DNA from 4 places in the Kitasatospora sp. NPDC058492 genome. Region 1 is predicted to be linked to each of the others. Evidence: riboswitches for the same ligand, from Rfam matches in the RefSeq annotation. Region 1 holds a riboswitch; each other region holds the start of a gene.

Region 1 (7,414 bases):
AGCAGCTCGCCCAGGAACCGCTTGCGCGAGGCCGCCACCAGGAGCGGGCGCCCCAGCACGCGCCAGGCGTCCAGCGATGCCAGCAGCGCCCAGTCGTCCTGCCGGCGTTTGGCGAAGCCGAGGCCCGGGTCCACGATGACCTGGGAGGGGTCGACCCCGGCCGACACCACCGTGTCCATCTGCCGTGCGACCTCACGGATCACCTCGGCCGCGACGTCCTCGTACGCGGCCAGTTCGTCCATGCGGGCGGACTGCCCGCGCCAGTGCATGACGACGAAGGGCACTCCGGCCCTGGCCGCGGCGCCGATCATGCCCGCGTCGGCCCGGCCCCCGCTGACGTCGTTGATGATCCGGGCGCCGGCTTCCACCGCCGCTTCGGCGACCCGGGCCCGCATCGTGTCGATGCTGACCAGGACGCCCTTGTCGGTGAGCGAGCGCACCACCGGCAGGACCCGGCGCAGTTCCTCCTCCTCGGACACCCTGGTCGCTCCCGGCCGGGTCGACTCGCCGCCGACGTCCACGATGTCGGCGCCCTGTTCGGCCAGCAGCAGTCCTCGGTCCACCGCGCGCCCCGGGTCCAGCCAGCGGCCGCCGTCCGAGAACGAGTCGGGGGTCACGTTCACGACTCCCATCACCGCGCACCGGTCCCATTCGGGCAGCCCCGACAATACCTGCGAAGGTCTTTTCATGCCCCCATTGTGCCGCCCGCCCCACCTGTCCCCCAACTCGCACCACCGAGAAAATTCGTATCACAGAGTGGACACCTGAGGACGACCGATAGCCCGGCTGGTTAACCTCCTGCCATGACACTCGGAATTCCCTCCACGCGCACGGATCGGGCGACCTCCATCCGCGAACTCCTCGCGACCGGCAGGCTTTCCTCTTCATTCGAATTCATGCCGCCCCGGAGTGCCGAAGCGGAGGTCGGCCTGTGGAATGCGATCCGGCGCCTGGAAGCGCTGTCCCCCACCTTCGTCTCGGTGACCTACGGCGCCGGCGGGTCGACACGGGAGCGGACGGTGAACGTCACCGGCCGCATCGCGCAGGAGACCACCCTCACACCGACCGCCCACCTGACCGCGGTCGGCCACAGCGTCGCCGAACTGCGGAACATCCTCGGCCACTACGCCGACCAGGGCGTTCGCAACATCCTGGCGCTGCGCGGCGACCCGCCGGGCGATCCGCTGGGCACCTGGCACCGCCACCCCGACGGGGTGGAGTACGCCGCCGACCTGGTACGGCTGATCAAGGAGTCCGGCGACTTCTGCGTCGGCGTGGCCGCGTTCCCCGACCTGCACCCGAGGTCCCCCGACTGGGATTCCGAGATCAGGCACTTCATCGAGAAGTGCCGGGCCGGAGCCGACTACGCCATCACCCAGATGCTCTTCGACGTGGACAGCTACCTCCGTTTCCGGGATCGACTGGAATCGGCCGGCTGCACCGTTCCGGTCATTCCGGAGATCATGCCGGTGACCAGTATCCGGTCACTTCGGAGGATTCCGACGCTGACCACGGCCGCTATTCCTGATGAGCTTTCCGAAAGCATGCTGAAGCAGCAGGACAACCCGAAGGCCGTCCGGGCGATCGGTATCGATCACGCCACCGAAATGTGCCGGCGCCTGCTCTCCGAGGGAGTTCCCGGGCTGCATTTCATGACCATGAACTTCTCGACGGTGACGACGGAGATCTACCAGAACCTCGGGCTTCTCGGGTCCGGGTGAAACCGGCCGGGCCGCCGTCGGGGAAGCGGCCCGACCCGGCCGGGCGCCGCACGGCGTGCGGGGCCCGGCCGGGGCGTGTCGCCGGTGGGTCAGCCGGCGAGTTCCGCGCGCAGGCGGCGGGCGGCGCCGACGAGGCTGTCGAGCGAGGCGCGGGTCTCCGTCCAGCCGCGGGTCTTCAGGCCGCAGTCGGGGTTGACCCAGAGCCGCTCTGCGGGGATGGCGGCCAGGCCCGCACGCAGCAGTTCCACGGCCTCCTCGGTGCTCGGGACGCGCGGGGAGTGGATGTCCCAGACGCCCGGACCGACCTCGCGCGGGTAGCCGGCCCCGGCGAGCTCTCCGGCGACCTCCATGTGCGAGCGGGTGGCCTCCAGCGAGATGACGTCCGCGTCGAGCTCGTCGATCGCCGTCATGATCGCGCCGAACTCGGCGTAGCACATGTGGGTGTGGACCTGGGTGTCGGCGCGGACGCCCGAGGTGGCCAGGCGGAAGGACTCGGTGGCCCACGCCAGGTACGCCGGGCGGTCGGCGGCGCGCAACGGCAGGGTCTCGCGCAGGGCCGGCTCGTCGACCTGGACGACGGCCGCGCCCACGGCCTCCAGGTCGGTGACCTCGTCGCGCAGGGCGAGGGCGACCTGGCGGGCGGTGTCGCCGAGCGGCTGGTCGTCGCGGACGAAGGACCAGGCGAGCATCGTGACGGGGCCGGTGAGCATGCCCTTGACCGGGCGTTCGGTCAGGCCCTGCGCGTAGCCGAACCAGTCGACGGTCATCGGGTGCGGGCGGGAGATGTCCCCAGCCAGGACCGGCGGGCGCACGTACCGGGTGCCGTAGGACTGGACCCAGCCGTGCCGGGTGGCGAGGTAGCCGGTGAGCTGTTCGGCGAAGTACTGGACCATGTCGTTGCGCTCGGGCTCGCCGTGCACCAGGACGTCCAGTCCGGCCTTCTCCTGGAAGGCGATGACCTCCCGGACCTCGGTCTCCATCCGCTCCCGGTAGGCCGCCGCGTCGATCCGGCCCGCCGTGAGGTCGGCCCGCGCGACCCGCAGTTCGGAGGTCTGCGGGAACGAGCCGATGGTGGTGGTCGGCAGCAGCGGCAGGCCGAGCCGGGCACGCTGGGCCTCGGCCCGCTGCGGGTAGGCCTGGGCGCGGCGCGCGTCCGCGTCGGTGACGGCGGCGGTGCGGGCGCGCACCGCCGGGTCGTGGGTGATCGGCGAGTTGGCGCGCGAGGCGAGGTCGGCGCGGTTGGCGGCCAGGTCGGCGGCGATCGCCCCCGTACCCTCGCGCAGGCCCCGGGCCAGCAGCGCCACCTCCCTGGCCTTCTGCTGGGCGAAGGCGAGCCAGCGCAGGATCTGCGGGTCGACGTCGCGTTCGGCGGCGGCGTCCAGCGGCACGTGCAGCAGGGAGCAGGACGGCGCGACGTCGACCCGCTCGGCCAGGCCCAGCAGGGTCGCCAGGGTGGCCAGCGACTTCTCCAGGTCGTTGATCCAGATGTTGCGGCCGTCGACCACCCCGGCGACCAGCCGCTTGCCGGGCAGCCCGCCGACGGCGGCCAGGTCGTCAAGGTTCGCCGCGGCGGGCCCCGTGAAGTCCAGCGCCAGGCCCTCGACCGGGGCCTTGGCCAGCACCGGCAGGGCCTCGCCCAGGCGGTCGAAGTAGCTCGCGACCAGCAGCTTCGGACGGTCCGCCAGGCCGCCCAGCTCACGGTAGGCGCGGGCGGCGGCGTTCAGCTCGGCCGGGGTGCGGTCCTGCACCAGGGCGGGCTCGTCCAGCTGCACCCACTGCGCCCCGGCCGCCTTCAGGTCCGCCAGCAGCTGCGCGTAGACGGGCAGCAGCCGGTCCAGCAGGGTGATCGGCTGGAAGTCCTCGGCGACGCCGGGGGCGGGCTTGGCGAGCAGCAGGTAGGTGAGGGGGCCGACGAGCACGGGGCGTGCGGTGTGGCCGAGCGCCAGCGCCTCCCGGAACTCCCCGACGGCCTTGGCCGGGTTCGCGGTGAAGACGGTGTCCGGGCCGAGTTCGGGCACCAGGTAGTGGTAGTTGGTGTCGAACCACTTGGTCATCTCCAGTGGCGCGACCTCCTGGGTGCCGCGTGCCATGGCGAAGTAGCCGTCCAGCGCGTCGATTTCGACCGCATCCCGGTGCCGGGGCGGGATCGCGCCGACGGCGACCGTGGTGTCCAGCACGTGGTCGTAGAGCGAGAAGTCGCCGGTGGGCACTTCCAGGACACCGGCCCCGGCGAGCTGCGCCCAGTTCTTCCGGCGCAGGCCGACCGCCGTCTCCCGCAGGGCGTCGGCGGTGACCGTGCCCTTCCAGTAGCCCTCGACGGCCTTCTTCAGCTCCCGGCCCTGGCCCTGCCGGGGGTAGCCGTACACGGTGGCCCTGGTTGCCGCGGCTGCGGACTTCGTGGTCAAGGGACTCTCCTTCGCGAGTCTGGCTCCTCAAGTGCCCGGGGACGGGACGAGAGCGCGAAGGGATGACGAACCGGGCGGCGGCTCACGTCGATGCGCGTGCCGGACCCGCCTGGTATGGTCGCCGACCCGCCCACGAGGTCACCGGGATATCCGCACGCGGAACGGTCCGCGGGCGGGCAACGGGCAGGTCTTCGGACTCGTGGGCGCACCGGGCCTGTTGGCGTCCGGTACCTACTGGCCATCGCTTCCCAGACCCGTCCCGGGTCCAGTGCGTATGACGGCGGTCGTTCCCACTCACCGCTGCGGGGCAGTCCCGGATTCCCACCGGGTTCCCTCTTGCGACGTCCTGCCTGGCGGGCAGGACGAACCAGCTGCGTCGCCAGCTTAGGGGCAAACCGCCGGGGCCGACGCGGAATTCACGGAAGCCGTCCGCATGGTGAGACTCCCTCGCCGCTCGCGGAGCCGGTGGCGGTGTCGTTCGCGGCGGCGTTCGCGGTGTCGTTCGCGGCGGCGTTCGCGGTGTCGTTCGCGGTGACTCGTCGACCGTCCGGGGCGTCCGGGGCTTCGAAGCGCACCGTGGGCTCGAAGTTGGCGCGGCGGGCCGCGCGGCGGAAGACGGTGAGGACGGCCGGGCCGACGACGAGCACGGCGGTGAAGGTGGTGACGGCCCGGCCGGTGTCCCAGCCGAGCGAGGTGGCGAGGTCGAAGAGCAGGTAGCGGTGCCACTGCTCGGTGAAGGGCAGCCCCGGCAGGTAGGCGATGGAACTGTTCGGGTCGGTGGAGAACGGCCAGAAGGAGAGGTTGAGGAGGAAGCCGAAGAGGTACCCGGAGAACGCCCCGTACGCGGCCAGCATCGCCACCTCCCAGCGCCGCCGTCGGGTTCTCGGCAGCAGCCCGGCGAGCATGCCGACGAACGCGCAGCCGAACATCTGGTACGGCATCCAGGGGCCGACGCCGCCGGTGAGCAGCGCGGAGGCGAACAGCGAGGTGCAGCCGAGGGTGAAGCCGAAGCCCGGGCCGAAGACCCGGCCGGCCAGGACGAGGAGGAAGAAAACCGTCTCCACCCCGGCGGTGCCGGCGCCGAGCGGGCGCAGCCCGGCGTTGACGGCGGACAGGACGCCGAGCATGGCGAGGGCCTTGGCGTCGATGCCGCCGGCCGCGATCTCGGCGATGACGACGGCGAGCACCAGGACCAGCAGGGCGCCGAAGATCAGCGGCGGGGCGTAGGAGGAGCCGAACGTTCCGGGGGCGACGACGAACGGCCAGGTGAAGGCGACCAGGCCGATGAAGGCGGCCAGGGCCGCGACGACGCGGGCCCGGCCGGGGATCCGGACGGCGCTCACCGGGCGGCCTGCGCGGGCGCGAGGGCGGCGGCCACCTGTCGGGTCGTCAGGTAGGGCAGCGGCGCGAGGATCTTGGCGGTCTGGGGGGCGAAGGTGGGCGAGGCGACGATGACCTCGGCGGTGGGACCGTCGGCGACGACCTCGCCCTCGGCCATCACCACCACCCGGTCGGCGGCGGCGGCGACGAACTCGACGTCGTGGGTGGAGACGACGACCGTACGGCCTTCGGCGGCGAGGGCGTCGACGATGCCGGTGAGCGCTTCCTTCGCGTGGTAGTCGAGCCCTCGGGTGGGTTCGTCCAGCAGCACCACCCTTGGCGCGGCGGCCAGTTGGATCGCCAGGACCAAGGCCAGCTTCTGGCCCTCGGAGAGGTCCCGGGGGTGGGTGCCATCGGGGATCCCGGGGGCGAGCCGGTCGAGGATCTGCCGCGCGGTCGGGCTTGCTGCGGCCGGGCCGACTGTGGTCGGACCTGCGGCGGTCGGCCCGGCTGTGGTCGGGCCTGCTGCGCTGCGGGCCTCCAGGTCGCTCTGGGCGAGTTCCTGGGCGACCGTCTCCAGGTACAGCAGGTCGGTCGGGGTCTGCGGGACGAGCCCGACGAGCTGCCGGGCCCTGGTCGCGGAGAGCCGCTTGGGGTCCGCGGCCGGCCCGCCGTCGGCTCCGCGGACCTGCACGCTGCCGCCCTGCCGGGAGCCGGAGCCCTGGAGGGCCCACAGGAGCGAGGACTTGCCCGAGCCGTTGCGCCCCATCAGCGCGGTGACCTCGCCGGCCCGCAGCTCCAGCCCGACCTCCCGGACGGCGGTGACCGGCCCGTACCGGACGACCACCCCCCGGGCGTCCAGCACCCGCTCCCCCGCCACCGCTGCCCGGCGCGGCGGAGGAACGGGCACGTCGGTGAGCCGCTCCCGCAGCGGGGCGGCGGCGCGGCGGGCGTCCCGGACGGAGAGCGGCAGCGGCCGCCACCCGGCCAGCCGGCCGAGGTCGACGACGGGCGGCGCGATCGCGGCGTGCCGGAAGACCTCGGCGGGCGGCCCGTGCACGACCGTCCCGTCGCCGGGCAGGTAGGCGACGCGGTCGGCGTACTGGACGACCCGCTCCAGGCGGTGTTCGGCGAGCAGGACGGTGACGCCGAGGTCGTGGACCAGGCGGGTGATGGCCGCGAGCACCTCCTCGGCGGCGGTCGGGTCGAGCGCCGAGGTCGGTTCGTCCAGGACCAGGACGCGCGGGTGCGCGGTGAGCACCGAGCCGATGGCGACGCGCTGCTGCTGGCCGCCGGAGAGCTCGTGCAGGGCGCGGTGGCGCAGGTCGGCGAGGCCGAGCAGGTCGAGGGTCTCCTCGACGCGCTTGCGCATCACCTCCGGCGGGACGGCCAACTGCTCCATGACGTAGGCGAGTTCCTCCTCCACCGTGTCGGTGGTGAAGCCGGCCAGCGGGTCCTGCCCCACCACGCCCACCACGTCGGCGAGTTCGCGCGGCGGGTGGTGCGCGGTGTCCCGGCCGTCCACGGTGACCCTGCCTCGCAGGGTGCCGCCGGTGAAGTGCGGCACGAGGCCGTTGACGGCGCCGAGCAGGGTCGACTTGCCGACGCCGGTGCGGCCGACCACCAGGCAGAGCTCGCCCTCCGGGATGTGCAGGTCGACGTCGCGCAGGACGGGGGTGGTCTCGCCGTCGTACACCACGCCGACCTGGTCGAATCGGATCACGTGCTCACCTCGGGGGTCGTGCGGTCGGTGCCGGTGCGGCGGGCCCCGGTGGCGGGTTCCGGGGTACGGCCCGGCGGCGGCGCGATCACCCCGGCGGCGCCGGCCAGCAGCAGGGCGAACACCGGGACGAGCGGCAGGCTCGGCCAACTGAGCGGGTAGAGCGAGGGGTTGAGGTCGGTGGCGGCGTAGCCGACGGTGGCGAACAGCAGGACGGCGGCAATCACCCCGCAGCCCGCGACGCCCCA
Region 2 (7,414 bases), on a different contig from region 1:
AGCCGTCGGGGGCCGCCGCGCCGCCGCCGGTGCCGCCCGTTCCGGCTCCCGTTCCCGCCGCTGCGCCGCCGGCTCCGGCCGCTCCGGTGCCGCTCGTTCCGGTGCCGCCTGCTCCCGTGCCGCCCGCTCCGGCTCCTGTCTCCGCGCCCGCTCCGGCCGCACCCGCGCCCGCGCCCAGTGCGCCGGTCCCCGTCGGGGCCACCGGGCACTTCGTGCTGCCCTCCGGCGCGCCCGTGCAACTCCCCGCCCACCCGCCGCAGCGGCACGCGCCCGCCAGTCCGATCGCCGTCCTGCTGATCGGCCCGGCCGGGGCGGGCAAGACCACCGTCGCCCGGTACTGGGCCGAGCGCCGGCCCAGCCCGACTGCGCACATCAGCCTGGACGACGTCCGCGAGTGGGTGCAGTCCGGCTTCGCCAACCCGCAGTCCGGCTGGAACAACGCCTCCGAGGCGCAGTACCGGCTGGCCCGCCGCACCTGCGGCTTCGCCTGCCGCAACTACCTCGCCAACGGCATCTCCTGCATCATCGACGACGCCGTCTTCCCGGACCGCCCGGCCATCGGCCTCGGCGGCTGGAAGCGGCACATCGGCCCCGGCATGATCCCGGTCGTGCTGCTGCCCAGCCTGGACTCCGTGCTGCACCGCAACGCCAGGCGCGGCGGCACCCGGCGGCTCGGTGACGAGGAGGTGGCGCGGATCCACGGCCGGATGGCCGGCTGGTACAACTCCGGGCTGCCGATCATCGACAACTCGTACCTGGACGTGGCCGGCACCGCCGCCGAGCTGGACCGCGTCATCCTGGCCCGGCTGATGGGCATGCCGGTCCGCTGACCTGCGACGATCCGGTGCTGTCGGCGCCGACTGCGATGATGTGCAGGTCCTGTCGAACCACCCCGGGGGAGCTGACGCCCGTGCCGGAAGGCCACATCATCCACCGCCTCGCCGCCGAGAACCGGAAGGCCTTCGGCGGCCGCCCGGTCGAGGTGTCCAGCCCGCAGGGCCGGTTCGCCGACGAGGCCAAGGCCATCGACGGGCAGCTGCTCACCGCGGCCGAAGCCGTCGGCAAGCACCTGTTCCTCGGCTTCGAGGAGGGCGCCTGGGTGCACGTCCACCTCGGCCTCTACGGCGGCTTCGCCTTCGGCACCGGGCCCGCGCCCGAGCCGGTCGGCCTGGTCCGGCTGCGGCTGGCCAACGACGACGGCTACGCCGATCTGCGCGGCCCCAACACCTGCGCGCTGGTCACCGGCGCGGAGAAGGCCGCCGTCGCCGCCCGGCTGGGCCCCGACCCGCTGCGCGCCGACGCCGACCCGCAGGCCGCCTGGCGCCGGATATCGGCCAGCCGGACGACCGTCGCCGCGCTGCTGATGGACCAGAAGGTGCTGGCCGGGGTGGGCAACGTCTACCGGGCCGAGGTGCTGTTCCGCCACGGGATCAACCCGCACCGCGCCGGCCGCGACCTCACCCGGGGCGAGTGGGACGCGATCTGGGCCGACCTGGTCGCCCTGATGCGCGAGGGCGTCGGCGCGGGCCGGATCGACACCGTCCGGCCCGAGCACACCCCCGAGGCGATGGGCCGCCCGCCGCGTGTCGACGACCACGGCGGCGAGGTGTACGTCTACCGGCGGGCCGCGATGCCCTGCCTGGTCTGCGGCACCGACGTCCGGACGGAGCAGCACGCCGCGCGCAACCTCTTCTGGTGCCCCGCCTGCCAGGCGGCCTGACCGGGTCCGCGGTTGCTCCGGCCGGGCCCCGGCGTGTCCTCCGGGGGGCCGGTCAGCCGACGGCCACGGTGGGCTCGTGGTGTTCGGCGGCGGCGCACGCGTCGAGGAGGGGGCGCATGGCCTCGTCCACGAGCCGGTAGCGCACGACCCGCCCGTCCTTGTCCCCGGTGACCACGCCCGCGGTGCGGAGCAGCCGCAGGGCCTGGGACACGGCGGGGTCGCGCATGCCGGTGGCGACGGCGAGGTCGGAGACGGCGAGCGGGCCGGCCCGGTGGAGGGCGAGCAGGAGGGCGAGCCGCCCGGGGTCGGCGAGCAGGGAGAACCGCTCGGCCCAGGTGCGGACGTGCGCGGGGTCGCCGATCGCGGCGATGGCCTCGCAGACCCGGTGTCCGTCGATGGTGCGGTGGCCCGCGCGGTCGGCCGGTACGAGATGCATGCGCACATTGTTGCAGGAGGGGGCCTGTGATCCTGGACACCTGCGCAGGTGCGCAGCCTTGCAAGGGTGGGTCCTGACCCCTACGGTGTTCCCCGCCGTGGTGCTCGGGAAGACCGGTGACGGATCCTCAGGGGTCCCAGTCCGGAGCGGCCCTCGCCACTGTGATCGGGCCATCGTGATCGTCGACGATGGAGAGACGTCCGTACCCACGACGCCACTGGGAGCCTCGCGCACCTGGGAAGGCGGGTACGGGACCCCCGTAAGCCAGGAGACCGGCCACGGCATCTCACGAAGTGTTTCCACGAGGTGCTGGAGCGTGACCCGAATGACCCTGCCCGAAACCGCCGCCGCCGAGGCGCCGGCGACACCGTCCGTGCTGCCCACGTTCCGCTGGAAGCGCGAGGACACCGTTCGCACGGCCGGGCTGATGGGGGTGATCCTGGCCATGCACGTGGTGGCGTTCGGGACGCTCATCTTCCTGGTCGCGCCCCACAACTACGCGGTCGGCACCCAGGTCTTCGGCGTGGGCCTGGGGATCACCGCGTACACCCTCGGCATGCGGCACGCCTTCGACGCCGACCACATCGCGGTGATCGACAACACCACCCGCAAGCTGATGGCGGACGGCAAGCGGCCGGTCTCGGTCGGCTTCTGGTTCGCCCTCGGGCACTCCTCGATGGTGGTGCTGATGGCCGCCCTGGTGGCGGGCGGCGCGCAGCTGGCCAGCACGCTGATGGACGACGACTCGACCACCCACAAGTGGCTCGGGATGGTCGGCACGACGGCCTCCGGCGCGTTCCTCTACCTGATCGGCGCGCTCAACCTGGCCGCGCTGCTCGGCATCCTCAAGGTGTTCCGGGCGATGCGGGCCGGGTCGTACGACGAGGCGCAGCTGGAGGAGCACCTCAACTCGCGGGGCTTCATGGCCCGGGTGCTGAACCGGGCGACCCGCTCGATCACCCGGCCCGGGCAGATGTTCCCGGTGGGCATGGTGCTGGGGCTGGGCTTCGACACCGCGACCGAGGTCACCCTGATGGTGATGGCCGGGTCGGGCGCGGCGGCCGGGTTGCCCTGGTACGCGATCGTCTGCCTGCCGCTGCTGTTCGCGGCCGGGATGAGCCTGTTCGACACCCTGGACGGGACGTTCATGAACTTCGCGTACCAGTGGGCCTTCGCCAACCCGGTCCGGAAGGTCTACTACAACCTGACGATCACCGGGCTGTCGATCGCGGTGGCCTTCGTCATCGGCACCATCGAGCTGGTCGGCGTGCTGCACGAGAAGCTCGATCTGACCGACCCGGTCACCGGCTGGATCGCGGGCATCTCGCTGGACAACGTCGGCTACGCGATCGCCGGGCTGTTCGTGGTGGTCTGGGCCGCGGCGATCGCCTACTGGAAGCTGGCCCGGGTGGAGAAGCGCTGGGTGGCCGCCGAGTAGTGACGGCTGCGAGCGGCGACGGCTGCGAGCAGCGACGGCGCCTCCCCCGGGATCCCGGGGGAGGCGCCGTTTCGTCGCTGCGGGGCGGTACGGGTCGCTGCCGGTCGGCGTTCCGTCGGTGCGGGGTTCAGTTCGGGCGGGCGGGGTTCAGCGCTCTTCGCGGAAGTCGACGTGCCGGCGCGCGAGCGGGTCGTACTTGCGCAGGACCATCCGGTCCGGGTCGTTGCGGCGGTTCTTGCGGGTCACGTACGTGTAGCCGGTGCCGGCGGTGGAGCGGAGCTTGATGACGGGGCGCAGTTCACTACGGGCCATGGGTGTCCTCCCGGGTTGGCGGGTTGGCGGGTTGGCGGGTTGGCGGGTTGGCGGGGTGTTCGGGGCCGGGGCGAAACCGTACACCGAAATGGAAGTCATTTTCATCTGGTGTAACGTGAGCTCCGTCCTGCCCATTCCCGGACGTCAGGGAGCACCCATGTCCGCCCACTGCCAACTCACCGGCCGCAAGCCCGGATTCGGCAACGCGATCTCGCACTCGCACCGCCGCACCCGCCGCCGCTTCGACCCCAACATCCAGCACAAGCGCTACTGGCTGCCCGGCGAGGGCCGGTACGTCCGGCTCACCCTCAGCGCCAAGGGCATCCGCACCATCGACACGATCGGCATCGAGGCCGCCGTCGCCCGCATCCGCGCCCGAGGGGGGAAGGTCTGATGGCCAAGCAGAGCAAGATCGCCAAGAACGAGCAGCGCCGCGCCGTCGTGGCCCGGTACGCCGAGCGCCGCGCCGAGCTCAAGCGGATCATCGCCGGCCCCGGCACCGCCCCCGCCGAACGCGCCGCCGCCCAGGCCGAACTCGCCCGCCAGCCCCGCGACGCCAGCGCCACCCGGATCCGCAACCGCGACGCCGTCGACGGCCGCCCCCGCGGCTACCTGCGCGCCTTCGGCCTCTCCCGGGTCAACCTCCGCGTCCACGCCCACGCCGGCCACCTGCCCGGCGTCCGCAAGGCCAGCTGGTGAGCGGCGTGGACGGGATCAAGCTGCCCGTGGTGGTCGTCGCCGGCCTGCACGCCGCCGAACGCCGCGCCGCCGTCCGGGAGTTGGCCGCGGCCGCGGTGGACGCGGTGGTCCTCCACCACGACCTGCGGGAGGCCTCGCAGGGCGTCGTCCACCGCGAACTGCGCGACGCGGGAGGCGGGTTCGACGCCGCCGACGTCCCGCTGGTGAACGACTGCCCCTGCTGCGCCCTGCGCGAGGACCTGCTGCCGCGACTGCTGCGGATCGCCGACGAAGGCCGGTACGGACTCGCGATCGTCGAACTGTGGGGCGGCAGCGACCCGCACCCGGCCGTCGAGGTGATCGCCGGGGGAGAGGCGGACGGCCGCCATCTGGAGGACGCCGTCGAACTCGCGGGCGTGGTCACGGCCGTCGACCCGGACCGGCTGATCGGCGAACTCTCCGTCTCCGACGACCTGGTGGACCACGGCGAGCACACCGCCCGCCAGGACCAGCGGACCCGCGCGGAGGCGCTCGCCCACCAGGTCGAGTACGCCACCACCCTCGCCGTCCCGCGCGCGACGGCGCACACGCCCGGGCTCGCGCTGCTCCGCCAGCTCCACCCCACCGCCCGGGTCGTCCGGCTCGGCACCGGCGCGCTCACCCGGGCCGCCCTCGGCGGCTTCGACGTCGCCGCCGCCCGCGACCGGGTCAACCCGGCGATCGCGCTGCTCCCGCAGGAGAGCGACGAGGCCGGCGTCACCACGCTGGTCTGGGAGCGCCGCCGGCCGCTGCACCCCGAGCGGCTGCACCGGGCGCTGGAACTGCTCGTCCCCGCCGCCCAGCGCAGCCGCGGCCGCTTCTGGCTGGCCAACCGGCCCGACCTGATGCTCGCCTGGGACGCCGCCGGGGCCAACCTCGCGGTCGAGGAGTGCGGGCCCTGGCTCACCTCCCTGCCCGACGCCGCCTGGGAGCTCTACCCGCCCGCCCGCCGGGCCGCCGCCGCCCTCGACTGGCACCCTCTGCACGGCGACCGGGTGCAGCAGCTCAGCTTCACCGCCGAGGGCCTGGACGTCGACGGTGTCACCGGGCTGCTCGACTCCTGTCTGCTCACCGACGCCGAACTCGCCGCCGGCGAACCCGGCTGGAAGGCCCTGCCGGACGCCTTCCGGGACCTGCTCGACCCCGTTCACTGAGGAGCCGTCACTGTGCGTAAGCGACCGAACCCGCCCAAGGACCGGCCGAACCCGCTGTTCGCGGCCGGCGTCGAGTACATCGACTACAAGGACACCGACCTGCTGCGGCGCTTCGTCTCCGACCGCGGCAAGATCCGGAGCCGCCGCGTCACCCGGCTCACCGTCCAGCAGCAGCGCGCCGTGGCCAGGGCCGTCAAGAACGCCCGCGAGATGGCCCTCCTCCCGTACGCCGCCGGCACCACCCGGTAGCCATCGCCGCCGGCACCACCCGGTAGCCATCGCCGCCGTCACCACCGCCACCACCGTCACCACCCGACAAGGAGCCCCCGATGGCCGTCCCCAAGCGCAAGACGTCCCGCAGCAACACCCGGCACCGCCGGGCCCAGTGGAAGGGCAAGGCCCCGAAGCTCGTCCCGATCACCCTCAACGGCCGCGAACTGCTCGTCCCCCAGAACCTGGTCCCCGCCTATCGCCGCGGCCTGATCGATCCGGAGGGGGCGTAGCGACCACAAAGAGGGCGTGCGGGGGCGGGAGCGCGCCCTGTCGGGGGTGCTCGGCGGGCGGATCGGGGTGGGGGTTCGTAGGCTCGACGCATGTCTGATGCGTACGCGGGTCGGCGGGAGCGGGTGAGGGAGCACTGCAGTGCGGCCGGGGCCGATGCGGCGCTGATCACCCGGGCGGCGAACGTGCGGTATCTGACGGGCTGCGCGCCCTGCGGGGCGACGCTGCTGCTGACCCGGGAGCGGGTGCTGCTGGCAGTGCCGGACGATCTGCCGCCGGACGACACCGGGGAGCACCTGATCGCGCCGGACGTCACCCAGGTGCCGGTGGCGGCCGCGGCGGACACCGCCCTGGCGGCGGCCGCCGCCGCCGCGCGACTGGGCGTGGCGGACCTCGCGGTGGAGGAGCACGACCTGACCGTCAGCCGCCACCGCGCGGTGGCGAGCCTGGCGGAGGGGGCCCGGCTGGCCGACCTGGCGCAGGTGGTCGAGCGGCTGCGGGTGGTCAAGGACGAGCACGAGATCGCCGACCTGCGGATCGCCGCCGAGATCGCCGACCAGGCGCTCGGCGAACTGCTGGAGTCGATCCTGGTCGGCCGTACCGAACGGCACCTGGCGATGGAGCTGGAACGCCGGATGATCGACCACGGCGCGGACCGGGCGGCCTACCCGGTGTCCGTCGGCACCGGCAGCCACTCCGGCCGGCCCGCCCACCAGCCGACCGACCGCCGGGTGGAGGAGGGCGACTTCCTCACCGTGGTGATGGGCGCCCAGTACCGGGGCTACGGCGTCTCCACCGCCCGGACCTTCGTGATCGGCGCCGCCCCCGCGCCCTGGCAGGTGGAGCTGCACCGGCTGGTGTTCCGGGCCCAGCGGGCCGGCCGGGAGGCGCTCGGACCGGGCGTGGAGCAGTACGTGCCCGACCGGGCCGCGCGGCAGATCCTGGAGGCGGCCGGCCACACCGAGACCTCCCCGCACCCGGTGGGGCACGGCATCGGGCTGGAGATCCGGGAGGCGCCGCGCCTCGGTCCGTCGGACATGGGTAAACTGGACAGCCGCGTGCCGGTCACCGTCGGCCCAGGGGTCCACCTCCCGGGCAAGGGCGGTGTCCGGATCGAGGACACGCTCGTGGTGCGC
Region 3 (7,414 bases), on a different contig from region 1:
GCCGACACGCCGGCCCGGCGCGGCCGGCCGGCGGGCGCGGGCCACGGCCGGGCGGCGGTCAGCAGCTCGACCCGGCCCGCGGACCAGTCGACGTGCGGGGTGGGGGCTGCCACGTGCAGGGTCCTGGGCAACTCGCCGTGCCGCATGGCCTGGGCCATCTTGATGATCCCGGCGACTCCGGCGGCGGCCTGGGTGTGTCCGAGGTTGGACTTGACGCTGCCCAGCCACAGCGGGGGCTCCTCCGGCCCCCGGCCCCGGCCGTAGCCGGCGAGCAGCGCCCGCGCCTCGACGGGATCGCCGAGCGCGGTGCCCGTCCCGTGCGCCTCCACGGCGTCCACCTCGTGCGCGCGCAGCCCGGCGTCGGCCAGCGCCAGCTGGATCAGGCGCTGCTGGGCGCGGCCGTTGGGCGCGGTCAGGCCGTTGGACGCGCCGTCGGAGTTGACGGCGCTGCCGCGCACCACGGCCAGCACCGGGTGTCCGTTGCGGCGCGCGTCGGACAGCCTCTCCAGCAGCAGCACCCCGGCGCCCTCGGCCCAGGCGGTGCCGTCCGCCGTGGCCGAGAAGGACTTGCACCGGCCGTCGGGTGCGAGGGCGCGCTGGCGGCTGAACGCGACCAGCGGGTTGGGCGTCGCCATCACCGTGACGCCGCCGGCCAGCGCCAGCGAGCACGCGCCCGAGCGCAGCGCCTGGGCCGCCTGGTGCACGGCGACCAGCGAGGACGAGCACGCCGTGTCGACGGTGATCGCGGGCCCGCGCAGGCCGAACACGTAGGAGAGCCGGCCGGAGGCCACGCTGCCGGCCGAGCCCAAGGCGAGGTGGGCCTCCAGTTCGTGCTCGGTGAAGCGGGAGGCGTAGTCGCCGTACATCACGCCGAGGAAGACGCCCGTGTCGCTGTCCCGGACGGACGCCGGGTCGATCCCGGCCCGCTCCCACGCCTCCCAGGTGACCTCCAGCAGCAGCCGCTGCTGCGGGTCCATGGCGAACGCCTCGCGCGGCGAGATGCCGAACAGGCCCGCGTCGAACTCCGCGGCGCTGTGCAGGAATCCGCCGCTGCGGGTGTAGCAGGTGCCGATCCGGTCCGGGTCGGGGTCGTAGAGGGCGGCGAGGTCCCAGCCCCGGTCGGTCGGCAGGTCCGAGATCGCGTCCGTGCCCTGCGACACCAACTCCCAGAGCCCTTCGGGGGATTCCACGCCACCGGGGTAGCGGCAGGCCATGGCGACGATCACCACCGGGTCCCGGTCGTACGGCTCCTCCGGCTCGGCGGTCCGCGGTGCGGTGACGGCCTCGGCTGTGGGTACGGCAGGCTCGGCGGTGAACAGTTCGGTGTGCAGGTGGCGGGCGACGGCGGCAGGGGTGGGGTGGTCGAAGACCAGCGTCGTCGGCAGGCTCAGCCCGGTCGACGCCGCGAGCCGGTCGATCAGCTCGATGGCGCCGAGCGAGGTCAGCCCGAGGTCCGCGAAGGAACTGTCAGCGAACGAACCGTCCGCCTCAGGCCCGCGCTCCGGCGCGCGGCCGCGGACCCGGGCCGTCTCGGCGCACACCCTCTCGCACAGCGCGCGTTCCTGCTCCTCCCGGGGCAGCGACAGCAGCCCGCGGCCCAGGGAGCCCCCGGCCGGGGCCGGGGCCGGCGCCGCAGCCGGGTCGCTGAGCACCGCATGGCGGACGATCTTGCCCGACGGCGTGCGCGGGACGGCCGCGATCTCACGGACCTCGACGGGGACCTTGTGCTCCGCGAGCTGCGAGCGGCAGACGTCGAGCACCAGCCGCGGGTCCAGGCCCTCCGGGCCGGGCACCACGAAGGCGACCGGGACCTCGCCGAGGACGCCGTGCGGCAGGCCGAGGACCACGGCGTCCCGCACCCCGGGACAGCCCCGCAGGACGTGCTCGACCTCCGTGGGGTGGATGTTCTCGCCACCCCGGATGATCAGTTCGCTGACCCGGCCGGTGAGGACGAGGTGGCCGTGTTCGGCGCGCCGCCCGAGGTCCCCGGTCCGGTACCAGCCCTCGCGCAGCGCGGCGGCCGTCGCCTCCGGCTGGTCGTGGTAGCCCGTCATGAGATTCGGACCGCTGACCCAGATCTCGCCCTCGCCGCCCGCGAGGACGTCGGCCCCGCTGTCCGGATCGACGACGCGGACCTCGACCCCGGGTACCGGCAGTCCGCAGGACCCGTCGACCCGGGGGCCGTTCGGGCGGGCCACCGCGATCGCGCCGCAGGTCTCGGTACTGCCGTAGACGTCGAGCAGCGGCGCGCCGAGCGTCTCCTCCACCGCCCCGCGCAGCTCGGGCGGGCACGGCGCGCCCGCCGTGACGCAGAGCCTCAGCCCGGGCCGCGGTGCGGGGAGCGGGGTGTCCTTCGCCGAGGCCATCAACCGGTGGTACGTCGTGGGGACGCCCGCCAGGACGGTGAACGGCCCGCCGAGGGCTGCGCTCGGGGTGCGCAGCGTGCGCCACAGGTCGCCGGGCGTCAAGGCCTCACCGGGCGTGGGCAGTTCGCCGGCGATCGCGGTGCTCGCGCCGACGGCCGTGGTGCCCAGGATCGCGAGGGAGTGCCCGAAGCTGTGGAACAGCGGCAGCGGCCACAGCAGCCGGTCCTCGGAGGAGAGCCCGAAGAGCGGCGCGTAGCAGGCCGCCACCGACCACAGTGCGCTGCGCTGTGTGGAGAGCACGCCCTTGGGGCGGTGGGTGGTCCCGGAGGTGTAGAGCAGCCAGGCCGGATCGTCGAGCCCCAGATCGTCGGGGGCCGCGGGCCCGTCCCCGGTCGAGGCCGCAGCCTCGAAGAGGACGGTGCCGTCGGGGGCGTTCGAGGGGATCGGGCCCGCCCCGGTGAGCACGGTGTGCAGGCCGCGGTACGCGGCGCCGAGGCGGTGCAGCTGCGTGAGGTGCGCGGGGTCGGTGATGATGGCCGAGGCGCCGCTGTCCCGCAGGTAGTAGTCGAGTTCGTCGTCAGAGGAGCGGGGATTGAGCAGGACACCGACCGCCCCCGCCCGCAGCACGGCGAGGCAACCCTCCACCAGCTCCACGCAGTTGCCCAGGCAGAGCGCCACCCGATCCCCGCGCCGGACCCCCGCCCGCACGAACGACCCGGCCAACCGCCCGGTCCGCCGCTCCAACTCGGCGTAGCTGACGCCGCGCGAGAAGTCGTGGAACGCCACCCGCTCCGCCGACCGTTCGGCGTGCCTCTTCAGCAACTCCGGCAGCGGCCGCACCAGATCGTCATACCGCAGTTCACCACTCACGCCCCGGCTCCGACCTCTCGCCACTCGCGACCCACTCCCCCGTCGATCCCCTCCGTACCCAGTAACACACGGGCACAGACCGAGTCCTGCGGACTCGCCGCAGCTGCGCTTGCGGCCGCCGAGGAACCGCGGCACTTCGAGGCAGCAATCAGGCCTCTGACCTGCGGAAACAGCAGCTCTCCAGCCCGGGAGGGCGCGAGGGCACAGCGCCGTGGACTTTGAGCGCTGCCCCCGATACCGCCCTCCCCGTCCGGCGCCCGTGTCAGGCTGGGGGAATGCTCTCCGACTCCGCCGCCCCCAACGCCTGGCACACCCCGGCCGAACTGGCGCCGCTCGACGGCAACGAGGCCTTCCGCGGCACCGATGCCGGGACGGTGCTGGACTTCTGGCGCTACGCGATGCCCGACTTGCGAACCAACACCACCCGGGGCCTGCTCGCGGAATTCCTGGTCCACCGCGCCGTCGGCGCTGTGGCACGCAACATGGAATGGGACAGCTTCGATGTCCTGACGCCTGACGGGCTCAGGATCGAGGTCAAGACCAGCGCCTACCTCCAAGCCTGGGGGCAGCGTCAGCTGTCGGAGATTCGCTTCTCCCGGCTGCGCGGACGCACCTGGACTCCCGAGGACGGTGACGCCGCAGAGCAGTCCTACAACGCGGATGTCTACGTCTTCGCCCTCCATATCGCGCTCACCCACGCCGACTACGACCCGCTCGACATCGGCCAGTGGCGCTTCTACGTTGCTTCCCGTGCTCTCGTGGAGGCCACCGGACAGGCCAGCCTGGGCCTTGCTTCCGTACGCCGGCTGTGTGGCGAACCCGTCGACTACGAGGAGCTCGCGGTCCGGATCTCGGCCTGCTCCCTCCAGTCACCCTCAACTGGCGGAGCCACCGAAGCTGCCACCGCCACTGCGTGACAGCGCGCTGGAAAGCCGGCAGGCCGAACACACACCTCCGTCAAGGCGCTGCCGCTGCCGGCGCTTCGCGTGGCCGGTGGGCGTCCTTGAGCCGGTCAGCACCGACCTGACCACGCCTGATACCTTGCCATCGCCGTGGTGTACGGGAAACCGGTCTGAGTCCGGTGCGGCCCTCGCCACTGTTGCCGCGGAGTTCCGCGGCCCTCGCTGACCGGCTTTTCCAGCGGTCAGGGCCACTGGGCGGGCTGGAAGAGCCGTCCGGGAAGGTCGGCTGCGGCGTGTTGATGCGGAAGCCAGGAGACCGGCCACGGCGCGACATGTTCCACGAGGGTTTTGGAGAACACGTGCCCAGCGGTCTGCTGTATCCGTTTCGATCGATATGTTCCGTTCGTCCCACAGGTCCGATACGTGTCGGCCGGGTGGTCGCGGCCGTCCTGTTCACCGGCGCGCTCGGGGCTTGCACCGGCGCCCCCGCGCCCGCCACGTCCGGCGGGGCGGCCGGAAGTGCCGCGCCGGTGAGCGTGGACAACTGCGGGACGACCGTGACGGTCGGCGCGCCGCCCGCCCGGCTGGTGACGCTCAACGAGGGTGCCACCGAGGTGGCCCTGTCCCTCGGCCTGCAGTCCCGCATGGCCGGTACCGCCTACCTCGACGATTCCGTCCCGGAGAAGTGGAAGGCGGCCTACGACTCCGTCCCGGTGCTCTCCAAGGACTACCCGACGAAGGAGAAGCTCCTCGCGGCCCGTCCCGACTTCCTGTACGCCTCCTACTCCAGCGCGTTCACCGACAAGGTCGCGGGCAGCCGGGACGAGCTGCGCGGCCAGGGCATCCCGTCGTACCTGTCCCCGTTCGGCTGCTCGGACAAGAGCCAGGTGCCGCCGACGACCTGGCAGGCGGTGTGGGGTGAACTGAACGACGTCGCCGAGGTCTTCGGTGTCACGGAGCGGGCCGCCGCGATCCAGCAGCAGCAGGAGCAGCAGCTCGCCCAGTTCACGGCGACGGCCGCGGGCAAGGGTCTGAAGGTCCTGTGGTACGACTCGGACACCAAGTCGCCGTTCGTCGGTGCCGGCCACGGCGGACCTCAGCTCGTGCTCGATGCCGTGGGCGCCCGCAACGTCTTCGGGGACCTGCCCGGTGGCTGGCAGAACGTGAGCTGGGAGAAGGTCGTCGCGGCGGACCCGGACGCCATCGTGGTCGCGGACGCCGGCTGGGACACCGCCCAGTCCAAGATCGACTACTTGGAGAACGACCCGGTGCTGAGCAAGCTCACCGCCGTGCAGCGCAAGGCTTTCGTGGTGGTGCCGTTCTCGGAGTCGACTCCCGGCGTGCGGCTCGCCGACGGTGCCGCCCGGGTGTCCGCAGGGCTGGGCCAGCTGCACCCGGGTTCATGACCACCGAACCCCGCCCCGTCGTGCGGCCCTCCGGTCCGGGCCGCGCGACGGCGGCCCTGGCCATCGGTGCGGCCCTGCTGCTGACCACCGTGCTCCTCGGCCTGGCCGTGGGCTCGCAACCCGAGCCGGTCCGGACGGTGATCGATGTCGTGGCGCGCCGTCTCGGGCTGGGCGGCCAGCACGTCACGCTGCTGGACGACCAGATCGTCTGGCAGTTGCGGCTGCCCCGGGTTCTGGGAGCGGCTGCCACCGGCGCAGGCCTCGCGGTCTGCGGCGCGGTGCTGCAGACGCTGACCGGGAACGACCTGGCCGATCCCTTCCTGCTCGGGATCTCCGACGGAGCCGCCGCAGGCGCGGTCACCGTGATCGTCCTCGGCGTCGGCGTGACCGGCGCCGTGGGCACCGGCGCGGTGGCGACGGCGGCCTTCGCCGGTGCCCTGCTCGCCGCCGCCGTCGTCCTGGCACTGGCCGGCGCCCGCACCCGGTCCCTACCGACCACCCGGACCGTGCTCGCCGGCATCGCGGTGGGGCAGATGTGCGGGGCCTACACCTCGTTCGTCGTGCTGGTCCTCGGGGACCGCAACGCGGCGCGCGGTGTCATGGAGTGGACGCTCGGCTCGGTCGCCGGCGTGCGCTGGCCCACCGCCGTCTTCCTGACCGCGGTCGCGCTGGTCGGCGTCACGGTCCTGGCCTCCTCGGCCCGCGACCTGGACGCCTTCGCCTTCGGCGAGACCGCCGCCCGCTCCCTCGGCGTCCACGTCGAGCGCACCCGCTGGCTCCTCGTCGCCACCGCCGCGCTGGTGACCGCGTGCCTGGTCGCCAACACCGGCGTCATCGGGTTCCTCGGCCTGGTCGTACCGCACGTGGTCCGACTGGTCTGCGGCCCGCGCCACGCCCTCCTGCTGCCCGTGTCGGCACTGGTGGGTGCGTCCCTCCTGGTGGGCAGCGACATCGTGGCGCGCTCGGTCCTGCCCGACCGGGAGATCCCCGTCGGCGTCATCACGGCCGGACTCGGAGCGCCCTTCTTCGCCTGGCTGCTGTGGCGCCAGGGGCGGGCCGAGGGGGGACCGCAGTGACCGTGACGCCGCCCGCCGAGCTGCGCGCGGAGGAGCTCCGCGTGCGCATCGGCGGAGCCACGCTGCTGGACGCGGTCTCGCTCGCGTTCGCCCCCGGCCGGATCACGGGCCTGCTCGGGCCCAACGGCGCCGGGAAGACCACCCTGCTGCGCGCGGTCGCCGGACTGACCCGGCCGAGCGCGGGGCGCGTCCTCCTGGACGGAGAGGACCTCCACGCCCTCACGGCCCGCCGACGAGCACGACGGGTGGCCTTCATGGAGCAGCAGGCGGACACCCGGTTGTCACTGCTGGCCCGTCAGGTCATCGAGCTCGGACGCACGCCGTACCGCAGCCGCTGGCCCGTGCCGATGGACTCCGCCGCCGACGCCCACGAGCGGTCCGTGTTCGCCGATGCCGTTGCCGCGGCCGACGTCGGACACCTGCTCGACCGGGCCTGGCCGACGCTGTCGGGCGGCGAACGGCAACGGGTCCAGCTCGCGCGGGCGCTGGTGCAGGAGCCCGGCGTGCTCCTGCTCGACGAGCCCACCAACCACCTCGACCTGCGCCACCAACTCGGCTTCCTCGGCGCCGTGCGCGGGCTGGGCGTCACCACGGTGGCCGCGCTGCACGACCTCGAACTCGCCGCCGCCTACTGCGACGAGGTCGCCGTCCTGCTCGACGGCCGGCTGGTCGCCCACGGGCCCAGCTCCGACGTGCTCACCTCGCCCACGATCGCGCACGTCTACGGCGTCGACGTGACCGTGGAACGACACCCCCGGCACGACAGGCCGCACATCCGGTGGAACGGACTGCTC
Region 4 (7,414 bases), on a different contig from region 1:
TGCGCAGGCCGGTCTCGGCGATGCGGGCGCGCAGCGCGGTCCAGCGGTCGGCCCACTGCGGGGCGGCCGTCGGGAAGTGGTCGATGTGCAGTTCGCCGCGGGCGGCGCGGGTCTCGCCGTAGGCCTCGTGGCGGCCCAGCTGCTCGGCCAGGTCGGCGGAGCGCTCGTACGCGGTGAGCATGATGCGCTCGGCGATGAGGGTGGACAGCCGCGCGGCCTCGGCGGAGTCGAAGTCGATCCGCAGCTTGAAGAAGACGTCCTGGAGGCCCATCACGCCGAGGCCGACCGGGCGCCAGCGGGAGTTGGAGGTGCCGGCCTCGGTGGTCGGGTAGAAGTTGATGTCCACCACGCGGTCGAGGAACGTCACGGCGGTGCGGACGGTGGCGTCGAGGCGCTCCCAGTCCATGGCGCCGAGCAGGTCGTCGACGGAGGCCCCGGGAGCGACGTGGGCGCCGAGGTTGACCGAGCCGAGGTTGCAGACGGCGGTCTCGGAGTCGTCCGTGACCTCCAGGATCTCGGTGCACAGGTTCGAGGAGTGCACCGTGCGGCCGGGCAGCGCGGTCTGGTTGGCGGCGCGGTTGGAGGCGTCCTTGAAGGTCATCCAGCCGTTGCCGGTCTGCGCCAGGGTGCGCATCATCCGGGCGTACAGGGTCTGCGCGGGGATGGTGCGCACGGCCTTGCCGGCCAGCTCGGCCTTGCGGTAGGCCTCGTCGAAGTCGGAGCCCCACAGGTCGACGAGCTCGGGCACGTCGGCGGGGGAGAAGAGCGACCAGTCCTCGTTGGCGTTGACCCGGCGCATGAACTCGTCCGGGATCCAGTGCGCCAGGTTGAGGTTGTGGGTGCGCCGCGCCTCTTCGCCGGTGTTGTCGCGGAGCTCCAGGAACTCCTCGATGTCGGCGTGCCAGGTCTCCAGGTAGACGCAGGCCGCGCCCTTGCGGCGGCCGCCCTGGTTGACGGCGGCGACCGAGGAGTCGAGGGTGCGCAGGAACGGGACGATGCCGTTGGACTTGCCGTTGGTGCCGCGGATCAGGCTGCCGCGCGAGCGGATGCGCGAGTAGGACAGGCCGATGCCGCCGGCGTGCTTGGACAGCCGGGCGATCTGCGCGTAGCGGTTGTAGATCGAGTCCAGGTTGTCCAGCGGGGAGTCGAGCAGGTAGCAGCTCGACATCTGCGGGTGCCGGGTGCCGGAGTTGAACAGGGTCGGCGAGGAGGTCAGGTACTCCAGCCGGCTCATCAGGCCGTACAGCTCGGCGACCTCGCGCACGGACTGCTCGCTGTCGCCGACCGCCAGGCCGCAGGCGACGCGGAGCAGGAAGTGCTGCGGGGTCTCGATGACCTTGCGGGTGATCGGGTGGCGCAGCAGGTAGCGGGACTGCACGGTGCGCAGGCCGAAGTACTCGAAGCGGTCGTCGCCGTGTACGTCGATCAGCGCGTCCAGGGCGGCGGCGTGCTTGGCGACGAAGGCGGCGGTGGTGTCACCGATCAGGCCCTCGTCGTGGCCGACGGCGATCGAGGCGGCGAAGGAGCGCGAGCCCTGGCTGTTCGCCTCGTCGACGATCTCCAGGGCGAGCAGCCGGGCGGCCAGCTTCGAGTACTGGGGGTCCTCGGCGATCATCGACGCGGCGGCGTCCACGGCCAGCCCGCGCAGCTCGGCGAAGTCCGAGCCGGCGTGGCGGCCGCGCAGCGCGGCGGCGGCGACATGGCCGGGGTCCACCTGGGGGAGGTCGACGCTGCGGTCGGTGAGCAGCCGAAGGAGCGCGCCGCCGGGGTCGGAGACCGTCGGGTCGGTGGGGGCGGGGCCGGTGCCCTGGGCGGGCAGGGTGGCTGAGGCAGCGGTGGTCAAGGCGCTCTCTCCTGGCGGCGATCGGCGGCGGTGATCGGGGGGTACCGGGCCGTTCGGGGCAGGGGAGCACGGCACGTACGCAGGAAGCGTCGCGCGACAGTGGCGTCCCCGGCCCGCCCGCGAGGCCCGGAAGGTAGTTCTCGTGCTGGCGCGGCCTCTGCGGGAGGGCCCGTGCGCACACCGTCGGCAGGTACTCGGACTCGCGGTGCGGCTGCTGGAGCCGCCCGCTCACCGCTGCGGGGCAGTCCCGGATTCGCACCGGGTTCCCCTGCATCGACAGCAGGATTGAGCATACATCTTGTGGTGTCTCTCTGATGCGACCCCACATGTAGTACGGCGCGGTGTGTCGGCGCGATAACCGGGGGTGCTGGGAGGGGGCGGGTCGTGGCCTTGGGGCGCCTCGGATCCGGGCTCCCGGGGCCCTGGTTCCGGGCTCCGGCGTCCTGGTTTCGATACGGAACGGTCACCGGGCGGACCGGCTGGCGGGGGCATGCCCTACGATCTGGGCGCATGAGCGAGCGAAGCGCCGAGGGGCGCGTTCCGCGAAGCGATCATCGAGCGAAGCGAGGGGGCGCGTGAGCGACGGAACTGGCGCACCCGGGCAGGGTCCGCAGGGAACGCCTCCCACCGGGCCGGGGGACGCGCACGGTCAGCAGCCGCCGGTGGTGCCCGGTCCGGTGTTGCCGCCGAGCGGGGGCTTCGGGCCGCCGCCGGCCTCGTACGGGCCTCCGGTGCCGCCCGCGCAGCCGCCCGCGCAGCCCGGCCCGCCGGGGCAGCCTCCGCTGCCGCAGCCGGGCCAACCGGGGCAGCAGCTGCCGCCGCAGTGGCAGCCGAACCCCCAGCCGCATCCCCAGGTGCATCCCCAAGGACACTCGCAGGCGCACCCGCAGCCGTACCCGCAGCCCCAGGCGCCGCAGCGCGCCGAGCCGAACTGGCAGGCGCTGGCGGACCGCAACGCGGCGGACGACAAGCGCCGCCGCCGGCTGCGGGCCCTCGGCGTGGCGGTCGCGGTCGTCCTGGTCGGCGGCCTGGTCGCGGGTGGTGCGGTGCTGCTGACGAAGGGCGACGGCGACAAGCCGACCGCCGGGCCGACCGCCTCGGCCTCCAACCGGCCGTCCTCCGCCGCACCGAGTGCCGCGCCGAATGCCGCCGGAACCCCGGGCGGGAACCCGTCCGGCACCCCGGGCGGCGCGCCGGACGACCCGTCGAAGCCGATCTGGGAGGCCGCCACCGACCCGGCGCCGCAGGACGCGGGGGCGCTGTTCTCCGCACTCCAGGTGACGGTCAACGGCGCCACCTGGAACCGGACCTTCGTCTCGCTGGACTCGCCCTGCTGGGACGGGAACTCGACGACCGGCGGGCTCGGCAAGGTCCTCGGTGACCAGGGCTGCCAGAAGGTGCTCCGGGCGACCTACGTCTCCGGCGACAGCGCGGTGACCGTCGGCGTCGCGGTCTTCGACCACAAGATCCAGGCCGAGACCTCGATGAAGAGCTACACCGGCCACCTCAAGGGCGCCGTCGCGCCGGGCGCGCCGGCCTTCTGCGCTACGCCGGGCTGCACCAACACGCACAACACCCTTGGCCGGTACGCCTACTTCACGGTCGAGGGCTCGGCGAAGGGCGGCAACACCGCCGACGCCGCCGCCACCGCGGCGGCCGCCGGCTTCGGCGAGCACGTGAAGGGCCAGCTGCTCCAGCGCGCCAAGGCCGCGTCCGCGGCCGCGCCGGGTGCGCCGGGGGCCGCCGCGGCCGGCTGATCCGCCGTGACACCCCGGCCCCGGCGGGTTCGCTCGCCGGGGCCGGGGGAGTGTGGCAGGCTCTCGGGGCAGTCATTCGCACGAGTGTTCCGGTTGTGTCCGCCTGGGCCGGTGCCGGCGAGCAACCGGAGGAGCGGTCCGTGGCCCTGCCCAGAGCCCTGCGCGGCAAGCCCGCCGTCCTGGCCGCGGCCGGGGTCGTGGTGGCCGCGGGCGCCGTGGCGCTGTTGCAGCGCGACGGCCGGGCCGACGGCGAACAGCCCGCCCGCGTCCCGGTGGCGGTCGGTTTCTCCGGCCGCACCCTGCCGCCGGAGGTCGGCCGGGACCTGCTCGCCCGGGACCCGCAGGCCTCGCCGAACGCCCGGGCCGTCCAGCAGCTGCTCGCCGACCTGGAGGGGCAGGCCCGCACCGGGCAGAGCGGCGGGACGGTGATCGGCCAGCACGTCGAGGCGCACAACGAGCGCAACAACCCCGAGTACGGCGACTACCGCGGCACCAAGCAGGTCGGCTACTACTACAAGAAGGCCGCCGACCTCACCGGCAAGCTGCCCGGCTTCGTCGAGACCGACCTCGGCCCCGGCTACGGCCAGACCGGTTGGGGTGTCGGCGACCCGCGCTCCTACTCGGCCGGCCGGTGGCCCACCTGCCGGGCCGGCTGGCAGTACACCGACGACGCCGTCGACCTGCTCTCCGCCGTCTGGTCCGGCCACCCGCGCGCCGACGACGGCAGCTACGGCACGGCCGGTGTCCAGCACAACTGCGACGGCACCACCACCGAACTGCCCGACAACGGCGGGGGGCCGGCCGGGATCGTCGGCATGTCCTTCCACCAGCCCTACCCCGGTTCGGACGTCAAGTCCTTCGAGCAGGTGCTCTGTTCGAACTCCCCGGCCGCGAAGGACAAGGGCTGGTTCGGCCGCGTCGTCGACAGCGCGCACGACACCCCCGAGTACCGCGCGCTGATGACCGACCTGTCCTACCTGGCCGACCACCTGGAGTACCTGGCCGCCCACGACGTGCCGGTGCTGCTGCGCCCGTACCACGAGATGAACGTGCAGGACTGCGCCCGCAGGTTCTGGTGGTCGGGCCAGAAGCCGGCCGACTACCAGGCGCTGTGGCGGATCACCTACCGCTACCTGGTGGAGACCAGGGGCCTGCACAACCTGCTGTTCGTCTGGACGCCGGTGTCCTGGGACGGAGCCCCCGGCGCGGACCCGTGGGACTACTACCCGGGCTCCCAGTACGTCGACGTGGTCGGGGTGGACGACTACAGCGGCAGCCCCGCGCACCCGATCGGCACCGGCGAGGTGTGGACCAAGCGGTACTACGACGGGCTCGCCGCCTACGGCAAGCCGCGGATCCTGGCCGAGTCCTTCGCCGTCCCGGTCAACTCCCGCCAGCCGGACACGCTGCGGCGCACGCCCTGGACGATCTGGACGGTCTGGGGGCAGTCGCTCACCTCGGACAACCTGACGCCGGACCAGCCGCGCAACTCCGGCGCGGACGTCAACGCCACCTACCACAGCCCGCTGGCGCTCACCGGCGGCGCCGGCCCGTTCGGCGCGAACGTCGACTGGGGCGGCCTGCACGTCCGTTGAGCCGCCCCGCGCGTTCGTCGAGCCGCCCCGTGCGTCCGCCGAGCCGGTCGCCGCGAGGTGTGCTACACCACTGAATTCCGTTGAACGGCCGGAATACCGTGTCCGTTGTGCCGTGTGGCATCCTGTGGCGGCGAAGCCGAGGGGCTGACGCCGGGACGGGCCCGGCGGGGCGGGGGTGCGGGATGGGACAGGCGCGTGCGATGCGCGCGGCCGGCGGCATCGCCGTCGGCTGGGGCGTGGTGCTGCTCGGCTGGGCGGCGTACAACTGCTTCGGCCAGGTCGGGTTCGCGACCTACGTCAAAGGCATCTTCTACTACGGCGGCACCTCGGTGGACGCCGAGACCGGCAGCCTCAACTACGGCCTGATCTACCTGGTTTCGGGAATCCTGCTGCTGCGCGGGCGCACCTGGGCGCTCGGGGTGGCGGCCGGCGTCGCACTGGTCGAGGGGTACAACCGGGTGCGCAGCCTGACCGGCGCACTCCTGGACAAGCCGCAGCGGGAGTGGTTCACCAGCACCACCGAGGGCGGCCTCAAGCTCGCGACCTTCGCGCTCGGCGTGGTCGTCACCGCGGCGCTGATCCTGCTGCTGGCCCGGCTGAAGTGGCGGGAGCGGGGGGCGTCGGAAGCCGCCGCGGCGTCGGGCGGACAGCTGCACTGGTCGCTGCTGCAGACGATCCCGGCCGAGCCGGCCCCGGGCCCGCAGCCGTTCCAGCAGCAGCAGCCGTTCCAGCACCAGCCCGCCTGGCCGCAGCAACAGCAGCAACAGCCGCCGCAGCCGCAGGCCGCCTGGCCACCGCAGCCGCCGTTCCAGCAGCAGCCGCAGCCCGCGTGGCCGCAGCAGCCCCCGGCGCCGCAGTCGCAGCCCGCCGCCTGGCCGCAGCCGGCGCCGGCCCAGCCGTCGCAGCCGGTGCCGTACGCGCAGCAGCCCACCCAGCCGGCCCCGCACCCGTCGACGCTCGCCCAGCAGCCGTGGCCCGCCGCGCCGCCGGTGACGCCCGGTCCGGTCGCCCCGGGCCCGGTCGCGCCCCCGGCCGACCGCCCGCCGACGGACCGTCCGCCGACGGACCGCCCGCCGCAGGCCTGAACCTCCGCAGCCCCGAACCGCCGCAGCCCTGAACCGCCGCGGGCCTGGACCGCCGCAACCCCGGACCGCCCACGAACGACCCGGCTCCCGCAGGGGATCGGCCCGCCAGCAGACGAGGAGCGACTTTCGCCATGCCATCGACAGCCCCCGCACGGACGGTGCTCACCACGTCCCGCGAGGCCGCCCGGCTCGCCGAGCGACAGATGTCGTGGAAGCCCCGGGTCCTCCCGTTCTACTTCTCCTTCACGGTCATCTTCGCCTTCTCGGTCTGGGCCTACGTGCCCAACCCCACCCCGCTCGGCTGGACGATCACCATTTTGTGGGGGATGCCGGTGTTCGGCGTCCTGATCGGCTTCCAGGGCGTGCTGATGGTCCGCCGCCGGCTGCGCCAGGTGAGCCGGATGACGCCGGCCGTGCCGGTCGAGGACGACTTCCTGATCGTGCTGGTGCCGACCATCGGCCGTCACGACACCTATCCGGCGCTGGAGCGCTCGGTGCTCTCGTACGTCGAGCACCTGCCGGCCTACTTCCCGTGGATGCGGGTGGACGTCCTCACCGAGGAGGGCTGCGCGGCCGCCGAGAAGATCGACGGGCTGGCCGCCCGCAACCCGCTGATCCGGGTGGTGACCGTGCCGAAGGCCTACGAGACGGCCAACGGCACCAAGTTCAAGGCCCGTGCCAACCACTACTCGCACGAGCTGCGGATCGAGGAGGGCGAGGCCGAGGACGACGTCTGGGTGCTGCACATGGACGACGACACCGGCGTCGGCCCGGACACCGCCGCCGCCGTCGCGCAGTTCGTCAACCGGCAGCGCCGGGCCGGGGACGACGCCAAGCACATGGCGCAGGGCATCCTGACGTACCCGCGGGAGAACGCCGTCTCCACCTTCACCTGGCTCGCCGACGCGATCCGCCCGGCCGACGACATCGCCCGCTTCCGCGCGATGACCGGCACCGGCACCCCGATCGCCGGCGTGCACGGCGAACTGCTCCTGATGCGCTCCTCGGTGGAGGCCACCATCGGCTGGGACTTCGGCCCGAAGACCATCGTCGAGGACGCCCAGATGGCGCTGAACTTCTGCCAGCGCTACCCGGGCCGCAGCGACTGGTTCAACGGGCGCTGCTACGGCGCCT

The links. A riboswitch is a leader RNA that binds a small molecule or an ion and turns the genes downstream of it on or off. The one in region 1 is predicted to bind cobalamin.
Positions count from the first base shown of each region.
Region 2: linked by a shared signal. The riboswitch ahead of ACFWPI_RS14845 (HoxN/HupN/NixA family nickel/cobalt transporter) and the one ahead of metE (5-methyltetrahydropteroyltriglutamate--homocysteine S-methyltransferase) in region 1 are both predicted to bind cobalamin.
Region 3: linked by a shared signal. The riboswitch ahead of ACFWPI_RS36805 (ABC transporter substrate-binding protein) and the one ahead of metE (5-methyltetrahydropteroyltriglutamate--homocysteine S-methyltransferase) in region 1 are both predicted to bind cobalamin.
Region 4: linked by a shared signal. The riboswitch ahead of ACFWPI_RS34190 (ribonucleoside-diphosphate reductase subunit alpha) and the one ahead of metE (5-methyltetrahydropteroyltriglutamate--homocysteine S-methyltransferase) in region 1 are both predicted to bind cobalamin.

Region 1 covers NZ_JBHXMU010000006.1:19,466-26,879, forward strand. The annotation lists gene folP (dihydropteroate synthase) at 1-689, opposite strand, end outside; gene metF (methylenetetrahydrofolate reductase [NAD(P)H]) at 804-1,721, shown strand; gene metE (5-methyltetrahydropteroyltriglutamate--homocysteine S-methyltransferase) at 1,811-4,126, opposite strand; cobalamin riboswitch at 4,291-4,513, opposite strand; gene ACFWPI_RS05925 (ECF transporter S component) at 4,543-5,469, opposite strand; gene ACFWPI_RS05930 (ABC transporter ATP-binding protein) at 5,466-7,169, opposite strand; gene ACFWPI_RS05935 (CbiQ family ECF transporter T component) at 7,166-7,414, opposite strand, start outside.
Region 2 covers NZ_JBHXMU010000019.1:141-7,554, forward strand. The annotation lists gene ACFWPI_RS14830 (AAA family ATPase) at 1-830, shown strand, start outside; gene ACFWPI_RS14835 (Fpg/Nei family DNA glycosylase) at 911-1,720, shown strand; gene ACFWPI_RS14840 (ArsR/SmtB family transcription factor) at 1,773-2,156, opposite strand; cobalamin riboswitch at 2,238-2,452, shown strand; gene ACFWPI_RS14845 (HoxN/HupN/NixA family nickel/cobalt transporter) at 2,482-3,594, shown strand; gene rpmG (50S ribosomal protein L33) at 3,742-3,906, opposite strand; gene rpmB (50S ribosomal protein L28) at 4,064-4,300, shown strand; gene rpsN (30S ribosomal protein S14) at 4,300-4,605, shown strand; gene ACFWPI_RS14865 (CobW family GTP-binding protein) at 4,611-5,777, shown strand; gene rpsR (30S ribosomal protein S18) at 5,790-6,026, shown strand; gene rpmF (50S ribosomal protein L32) at 6,107-6,280, shown strand; gene ACFWPI_RS14880 (Xaa-Pro peptidase family protein) at 6,371-7,414, shown strand, end outside.
Region 3 covers NZ_JBHXMU010000092.1:20,762-28,175, forward strand. The annotation lists gene ACFWPI_RS36795 (type I polyketide synthase) at 1-3,236, opposite strand, end outside; gene ACFWPI_RS36800 (hypothetical protein) at 3,512-4,153, shown strand; cobalamin riboswitch at 4,273-4,478, shown strand; gene ACFWPI_RS36805 (ABC transporter substrate-binding protein) at 4,573-5,544, shown strand; gene ACFWPI_RS36810 (iron ABC transporter permease) at 5,541-6,620, shown strand; gene ACFWPI_RS36815 (ABC transporter ATP-binding protein) at 6,617-7,414, shown strand, end outside.
Region 4 covers NZ_JBHXMU010000075.1:23,529-30,942, forward strand. The annotation lists gene ACFWPI_RS34190 (ribonucleoside-diphosphate reductase subunit alpha) at 1-1,819, opposite strand, end outside; cobalamin riboswitch at 2,011-2,153, opposite strand; gene ACFWPI_RS34195 (hypothetical protein) at 2,698-3,600, shown strand; gene ACFWPI_RS34200 (glycoside hydrolase family 26 protein) at 3,741-5,195, shown strand; gene ACFWPI_RS34205 (hypothetical protein) at 5,378-6,280, shown strand; gene ACFWPI_RS34210 (glycosyltransferase family 2 protein) at 6,412-7,414, shown strand, end outside.